Regions from separate parts of the Massilia sp. TWP1-3-3 genome, predicted to be linked through region 2. Evidence: predicted binding sites of a transcription regulator. Region 2 holds the regulator's gene; the other holds the start of a gene.
What was found. Region 2 encodes LexA, which represses DNA repair genes until DNA is damaged. Its sites were predicted from a motif close to ACTGTATNNNNATACAGT; they were not measured.
Positions count from the first base shown of each region.

Region 1: a site for LexA is predicted at 1,666-1,683, ahead of dinB (DNA polymerase IV). Genes of this name have one in related genera too.

Region 1 covers NZ_JAFCWX010000011.1:194,496-198,706, forward strand. The annotation lists gene ACP7D4_RS13815 (lipase family alpha/beta hydrolase) at 1-602, opposite strand, end outside; gene ACP7D4_RS13820 (TetR/AcrR family transcriptional regulator) at 899-1,588, shown strand; gene dinB (DNA polymerase IV) at 1,698-2,876, shown strand; gene ACP7D4_RS13830 (recombination-associated protein RdgC) at 3,012-3,908, shown strand; gene ACP7D4_RS13835 (PKD domain-containing protein) at 4,056-4,211, shown strand, end outside.
Region 2 covers NZ_JAFCWX010000013.1:38,473-42,683, reverse strand. The annotation lists gene ACP7D4_RS14895 (hypothetical protein) at 1-1,265, shown strand, start outside; gene ACP7D4_RS14890 (tetratricopeptide repeat protein) at 1,443-2,135, shown strand; gene lexA (transcriptional repressor LexA) at 2,186-2,821, opposite strand; gene rpsF (30S ribosomal protein S6) at 3,189-3,593, shown strand; gene priB (primosomal replication protein N) at 3,636-3,929, shown strand; gene rpsR (30S ribosomal protein S18) at 3,962-4,211, shown strand, end outside.

The DNA.
Region 1 (4,211 bases), on a different contig from region 2:
GTGGTCGGCAGGCCGGCCGGATGACGCGCATTGAAGGCGGCGGTGCCGGCGGTGGACAGCGAGGTCAATGCGGCGCGGCCGTTTTGCGGCAGGCCGCCGCTGCCCGACAAAAAGCTGAGCAGGGATGCCACGGCGTTGGCCAGCGTGCTGGTCACGCCCGGCACCAGGCCAAGCGCGATGTCGGCCACTTTGGAGCCCTTGTTTACGCCGGCCACCGAGCTGACCGAGGCGATCAGGTCGGGACGCACCGAGGCGACATAGCGGCTGGTCGGCCCGCCGTGGCTGTGGCCGATCAGGTTGACCTTTTCCAGGCGGGTGGCGGCAATGATTTGCTTGACCTGGAGCAGCAGCTGTTCGCCGCGCACTTCGGTACTGTTGGCGGCCGACACGCTGGTGGTGTAGACCGTCGCGCCGCCGCTGCGCAGCGATGAGGGAATGCCGTAGAAATACTCGACGGGGCCAATGTTGTCGAAGCCTAACAGGCCGTGAACGAGGACGATGGGGTACTTGGTCTGGGTGTAACCCAGTGCCCAGGATGGGGCAGGCACGGCGAGCGCTGCTGCGAGGACTACGGATGCGCACTTCCAAAAGCGATTCTTCATTTTGTCTCCTGATGGTTTTTTAGAATTGAAGTCGACTACTGGAACTGAAGTTGTGCGGTTCAAGCCGCACATTCCTTCGTGTTACCGAGCTCACCAGATCTTTCCGCTCATGCAAGCCTGGAAATTATGTTTCAAATTAGAGCGAGCGCTCGGTTTTTTGAATTTAGCACCCTATTCCGTAAAAAGCATGACGCAGCGCAATAAGTGCGCTCGTTCTTTTCTGACCAGAACTTATCTGTGGTTTTAAAGCGATATAATCGTGCTGGGAACCAACTTAAGGCCACGGCGAGCGCAATATGGCAAGTATCCAGTCCAGACGTTTCGACTTCGATCAATTCCAGACCATGACGCCGCTCAACGGTGAGACGATCTGGGCCTATCTGGTCGACCGCCATGCCGAGCGCATTGGCGTCAAGCGGCGCAAGCCGGCGCTTGAAAACATGGAAAAAATCTTCGTCGCGACGTTCCGGCTCGCCAACGAGGTGGGTTTTCGCGCCATGAGCCTGCGCGACCTGTGCCGCGAGACGGGTTTGTCGATGGGCGGGCTATACGGCTATATCGAAGGCAAGGACCAACTGGCCGAGATGATCGAGGATGTGGTGCGCCAGACAACCTACGAGCTGCCGCGCATGTTTGCCCACATCGAGGATCCGCGCGAGCGGCTCGAGTCGCTCGTGCGCGGGACGATTTATTTGTCCGAGATATTGCAGCCGTGGTTTTATTTCGTCTACATGGATTCGCGCGTGCTCCATTTCGACCAGCGCAACATGGCGAAAAACTCGGAGCTGTCGATCCAGACGCTGATCGCGCAGTTGCTCGACGAGCTGCGCCCGCTGCCCGAGGGAAATACGACGCTGATCGCCGCCCATATCCTGGCCCTGTTCCAGGACTGGTACCTCAAGCGCTGGAAGTACAAGGCGGCCAAGGTCAGCGTGGATGAGTTTGCCGACAGCGTGTCGCTGTTCCTGCGCAGCCACCTGAGGTAGGGCATAAGGCCTGCCGCTTTTCCGCCCTACGATGGTGCAAACGGCAAGCTCTTGCAACATTGCGCGCGGTAAGCGATACTGTATGTAATCACAGTACTTCGCCCCCATCGTGAACCTTCCCACTCCCGTCCCCGCCTGCGAGCCGCAACGCTACATCGCCCATCTCGACATGGATGCCTTCTACGCGTCCGTCGAATTGCTCAAGTATCCGGAGCTGCGCGGCCAGGCGGTTGTCATCGGCGGCGGGCGCGACCAGCATCCAGTGGTGCAGGCCGACGGCCGGCGCCAGTTCGCCCTGATGCGCGACTATGTCGGGCGCGGCGTCGTCACCACGTCCACCTACGAGGCGCGCGCGCTCGGCGTGTTTTCGGCGATGGGCATCATGAAGGCGGCCAAGCTGGCCCCGGACAGCATCTTGCTGCCAACCGATTTTGACGCCTACCGCAAGTTTTCCAGCATGTTCAAGCAAGCCGTTGCGGACGTGGCGCCCATCATCGAAAACGTCGGCATCGATGAAATCTACATCGACCTGACCGAATTCGGCGCGCGCGCCCCCGCCGTCGCCCAACAAATCAAGGAACTGGTGTCGCACACCACGGGCCTGTCATGCTCGATTGGCCTGGCGCCCAACAAGCTGCTGGCCAAGATTTGCTCCGACCTGGAAAAGCCGAACGGCCTGACCATCCTGTCGCCCGAAGACGTCCAGACGCGCGTGTGGCCGCTGCCAGCCCACAAGATCAACGGCATTGGACCAAAGGCGCGCGAAAAGCTCAACAACCTGGGCATCGCCACCATTGGCGACCTGGCCGGCGCCGACGTGCACCTGCTGCGCGCCCACTTCGGCGAAGTCTATACCGCGTGGCTGGTGCGCGTGGCGCACGGTGTGGACGAGCGCCCGGTGCGCACCACCTCGGAAACCAAGTCGGTCAGCCGCGAGGTGACGTTCGAGCGCGACTTGCAAGTGGTAACGGACCGGCAGGTGCTGTCGGCCAAATTCGAGGCGCTGTGCGAGCGCGTGGCCGACGACCTGAAAAAACATGCGCTGGCCGGCAAGACGGTCGGCATCAAGCTCAAGTTCGAGGACTTCACCACCGTCACGCGCGACATCACGCTGCCGCGCAACACCGCTGACCCGCTGACCATCCTCAAGGCCGCGCGCGACTGCCTGAGGCGCGTCCCGTTTGAAAAAAAGATCCGGCTGCTGGGCGTGCGGATGTCGACGCTGACCGACTTGTCCGGCCTTGATGCCGGCGGCAATGCGCAGGCGGAACTGTTCCCATCGGTGTGAGTGAAGTCAACAACGAATGCGTTAAAAAGTTATTCGACGGCACCACAGTTGGACAAGCGCACCTGCCGGTTCGCCTACCCGACCGTGTAAAATGTCGTTCCGCTGGAAATATCGACTGAAACAAGGCAAACGCACATGTGGTTCAAGAATCTTCAGATTTATCGCCTGCCCGCACCATGGGCATTTACCCCTGAACAACTCGAAGCGGCGCTGGCGCCACAGAGCTTCGTGCCGGCCAACAGCAACGAATTGCTGCGTCAAGGCTGGGATTCGCCGCGCGGCAACGGCATCCTGGTTCACGTGGTCAACAAACAAATGCTGATCTTGCTGGGCACCGAGAAAAAGCTGCTGCCAAGCTCGGTGATCAACCAGGTCGCCAAGGCCAAGGCTGCCGAGATGGAAGAAGCCCAGGGTTTCGCGCCGGGCAAAAAGGCCATGAAGGAACTCAAGGAGCGCGTGGCCGACGAATTGCTGCCGCGCGCGTTCAGCATCCGCAGCAATGTCTGGACCTGGATCGATCCGGTCAACGGCTGGCTGGTGATAGACGCGGCCAGCCCGGGCAAGGCCGATGAAGTCATCAAGCTGCTGTTGAAAGCGGTCGACCGTATGCCGCTGGAAAGCTTGCGCGTGCAGCGCTCGCCGGTGGCCGTGATGACGGCCTGGCTGGAAACGGACGAGGCGCCGGTCGGCTTTACGGTCGACCAGGATACCGAATTGCGCGCCACCGGCGAGAGCAAGGCGGCCGTGCGCTATGTGAAGCACGCGCTGGAAGTGGACGATATCCGCCGCCACATCGCCGCCGGCAAGCAATGCACGCGCCTTGCCATGACGTGGAACGACAAGATCTCGTTCGTGCTGACCGAATCGCTGGCGATCAAGGGCATCAAGCCGCTGGACGTGATCAAGGAAAGCGACGCCAGCACGCGCAACGATGAAGAGCGTTTTGACAATGACATGATGCTGATGACGGGCGAATTGTCCAAGCTGATGACCGACCTGGTCGAAGCGCTGGGCGGCGAAGCCAAGGCGTGATGTAATAAAAGTAACGAAAAAACCATGATCGGCCCGGACGCGCAAGCTTCCGGGCTTTTTTTTAACCGTTGGGTTTAAAAAAGTTATTTGTTAAACAATGGTTAAGGTATGATCCGCCTTCCATTTATTTCTTATAGTTAAATACACATGTTCATTTCGACTTTCCTGGGCCGTAGCGGCCGTTGGGCCATGGGTGCGGCGTTGGTGGCCGCCCTGGTATCCGGTTGCGGCGGCGGCGGCGGCAATGACGCGCCGGCGGCCGTCAATACGCCGCCGGTGACGACCATGCTGCTGTCCGGGATG
Region 2 (4,211 bases):
AGGAGAATATCATTCCTTTTTGCCCGAATACCGTTTTCCGTTTCGCCGCACGGCCAGTTGCCGCAGGTGTACTGGCCTTCATCGCGCTCGTTGGCGCACCGCTGGCCAACGCCGCCGATGACGATTACCTGTTCTTCCCGATCTCGGCCACCGACAATACGCGCGCGATCCACCTGACGTCGCTTGTCTTCAGCACCGACGGCTTGCTCACCTCCTCGACCCGCTATCCGCGCAGCCGCAGCGAAGGCTGGCTGCCGGACGAAGCGGGCCGCGCCGCCTACAACTACGACACGCGCCTGATCGATTGCGAGACCGGCTTTTATGCCGAAACGTCGACCGCGCTGCTCGACCAGGCCGGGGTGCAGGTCGCCTCGCGCAACAGCCCGGCGCGCCAGGTAAGCGCCCAGCTCGAGCAGCAGCTCAAGCGAGCCGACAGCGACAACTGGCCCGAGCCGAGCGACATTTTCCTCGCGTGCGCGGCCGCGTCGAGCCCTACGCTCAAGGGCCAGCGCGCTGCGCGCGCGATCAAGGCGCAATTCGTCGCCCCCGACCCGGCCAATCCGGCCCAGCTCGAAGACAGCAAGCAGCTCTTTACCATGGCGCGCATGCATTACGACTTCAGCAGCCTGGAAAAGCAGCCGCCCGCTTTCGCGCTGGCGCTGTTTGGCGAGATGCGCGGGCAGCACGCCGCGTGGCGCAAATCGATCAACAGTCCTTATTTTCCAGCGCCGAGCGACAGCGTGGCCGATGCAGCCACGCTTGCCAAGGTCAACGCCGGCATGCGCGCCGCGGGCCTGGAGCGCGTGGTTGTCAAAGGCTTGAAGGGGAGTGCCTTCGACCAGGTCTATCAGGCCGATGCCGCCCACCCGGGCATCGCGCAAAAGCAGCCGCCTGGCGCCGCATTTGCCATCGAAACAGCGCACACCGATTGCGAGAGCCGCCTGTTCATGCCGTTCGACCAGCAGATTTTCGACAATGGCGGAAAACTGATCGCCAGCGTGCAGCTCGGCGCAAAGCAGGCGCTGGCCGACATGAAGCGGCGCTACGGAGCGGACAATGATGGCGCTGCAGGATTTGATAGCGTGGCGATTGCCGCCAATGCCGGCGTGATCTGCGGGCTGGTGGAAGCGGCGCGCCATCCCAAGCCAGCGGCTGCGCCCGACGCGCTGCTGTATGGCATGGCGCCGGGCGCGCTGTCAAAGCAGCAGAGCGCGGCCGAGATGCTGCTCGCAATTCGCGCCGCGCGCCGCAACTACCGGCCCTGAGAAAGAGGTGCGGCTGATGGCCGACGCTGTGAAAGGTGCAGGCTCGCGCATGCCTGTACCGTTCGGCAGCGCGCTGCGGCGCCGGATGATGCGCGTCAATGGCGAAGCGGATTGAACTGAAAGCGCAAAACCGGTTTATCATCTTGGCTTGATCCTACTGCGCAAGACTGCTAACACATGAAGAAAACCCTGTTCTGCCTGACCCTGTTGCTGTGCGGCGCGGCGCAAGCCGATGACCTGTCGAGCGCGAACGCGCTCTTTGCCAAGAAGGATTATCCGCAAGCCTTGCAGTTATTTACCAAGGCCGCCAACGCCGGCAACGCCGAAGCACAGTTGCACGTTGGCGAAATGTATCTATACGGCGACGCCGGCAGCGTGGACCTGGTCAAGGCCGAGTCATGGTTCAAGAAGTCGGCCGCGAAGGGCAACAAGACGGCGCTTGCCGCGCTGGAGATGATGACGCGGCGCGAAGCCCACAAAGAAGAGATCGCTTACTGGATGTCGAAGTACGACGGTGCTGACTTAAAGTCAGGCAAGTACCGTTGTCCGGTGCCGCGGATCCCGGCCATGTCGAAAGTGAACGATGAAATTGCCGCCGTCGCCGCCAAAGTCCAGGCCTGGCAGCTGTGCTACAACGGCTTTGTTGAAAACATCAACGCCGCCACGCCCCTAACCAAGCGCATCCCTGCCGACATTGCCGACCTGCTCACCAAAGACGAAATGGCCACCGCCACCACGCACCTCGAAGGCGTGCAGGCGCGCATCGTCGAAGAAGCCCGCATCGCCTCCAAATTGCTGCTGGCCGACTACGCCGTCTGGCGCGACGCCACCGACGCCTACGTTGCCGAGCACAACCGCATGGTCAAGTAGCCACAGTCAAACAACATCTACCCCGGGGTAGATTGCGGGAATGGTTGCTGTTAGTGCCAGCTGCGCATCAGGCCGACGGCCAGGCCTTCGAGCGCGAAGTCGTCGGTTTCAGGGTCGACGCGGATGACCTTGAAATCGGGATTTTCGGGCAGCAGTTCAATAATGCCGTTGGTTTTCTTGTAGCGCTTGACGGTGACGTCTTCGCCGATCCGGGCAACGACAATCTGGCCGTTCTTGGCCGTATCGACCTTTTTTACGGCCAGCAAGTCGCCGTCCATGATGCCGGCGTCGCGCATCGACCACCCCCGTACCTTGAGCAAAAAGTCAGGCTTGGACGAGAACATCGCCGGGTCGACACTGTAAGTGGCTTCCACATGCTCCTGCGCCAAGATGGGCGAGCCGGCAGCGACGCGCCCGACCAGCGGCAGCGACATCATCAGCGAGGCCGGCACCAGCGGGATCACGTCCAGGCTGGCGCCGATCAGGCGGATGCCGCGCGACGTGCCCGGTGAAATTTCGATCGCACCCTTGCGCGCAAGCGCTTGCAGATGCTCCTCGGCCGCATTGGCCGACTTGAAGCCAAGTTCGTTGGCAATCTCGGCGCGGGTCGGTGGAAAGCCCGTGTTGTCGATCGCGTCCTTGATCAGGTTGAGGATTTGTTCTTGACGTGGTGTGAGCTTGATCATCGGTATAAGAGACTGTTTGTATAAACAGACTGTATTTTTGTACAGTATTTCGCTCAGCGCAAGTATTAAATGCGGTTTTGCCTGAATTATTTGCACTTTGACGTGTCAATTTCAGCGAATGAAGAAGATTTCATCAGCGAAGTAGCCCTTGCAGGCGGCCTCACGCGATCAGAGATCGGCTTTGCCGGCGGCCATGCCAGGCTGCCCAAGCCGACTTCTTGACCACGATTTCATCCCCGGACTTTGAGGGAGCAACAAGGGCATTGCCAGCCGGCGCCATCTCGCGCTATAATTGCCGGCTTTCCCTTCCCACACTCGTCTTGACGCCGAGGTGGGCATCTGTTTAAACGTCCCTAAGGAGTTATGCATGCGTCATTATGAAATCGTCTTTATCGTCCACCCGGACCAAAGCGAGCAAGTCCCGGCGATGATCGAACGCTACAAAGCCAGCGTATCCACGCGCGGTGGTTCCATTCACCGTGTTGAAGATTGGGGTCGTCGTCAGATGGCTTACTCGATCAACAAGCTGCCAAAAGCGCACTACATCTGCATGAACATCGAATGCGACAACGAGACGCTGGTTGATCTTGAGACCGCGTTCAAATTCAATGATGCGGTGCTGCGTCACCTCACCGTTCGCATGAAGAAGGCTGAAACCACGCCATCGCCGATGATGAAATCGGTACAACGTGAAGACGCAGCCAAGAGCCACCGCTCGGAAGCTCCGGCTCCTGCCGCAGCAGCTCCAGCCCCAGCTCAAGCAGCAGCGTAATTTTTTGTTTGAAAGTCCTGAACGCGAATTGATGCCACCTCGGTGAATCAACTCCAGTTCGTAGCCCTGATTGGCGAGCGCGATGTGTTGCGCTACACCCCGGCCGGCGTGCCCATCGTGTCCGCCACCCTGATGCACAGTTCGCAGCAGGTCGAAGCAGGGGTGCCCAGGCTGACCGAGTTTGAAATTGCCGCTGTTGCAGCGGGCGAGATTTCAGGCAGGTTCAGCCAGGCCGAATTAGGCGCAGCGCACCAGTTCACGGGATTTTTGGCAAAGAAGAACCGCAGCAGCAAAAGCCTGGTGTTTCACATCATTGATTTCTGTGCCGCCGCTTAAGCGACGATACATTTTAAATACAGGAGCCTCAAATGGCATTCGGTAAAAAATTCGACAAGAACAAGCTCAAGCTTAAAGAAAAACGCAAACAACAGAACCCACTGTTCAAGCGTAAGAAATTCTGCCGCTTCACGGCAGCGAACGTAGAACAGGTCGACTACAAAGACGTCGACACGCTGAAAGACTTCGTCCAGGAAAATGGCAAAATCATGCCAGCACGCCTGACCGGTACCAAGGCGCACTACCAGCGCCAGGTTGACACCGCAATCAAGCGCGCCCGCT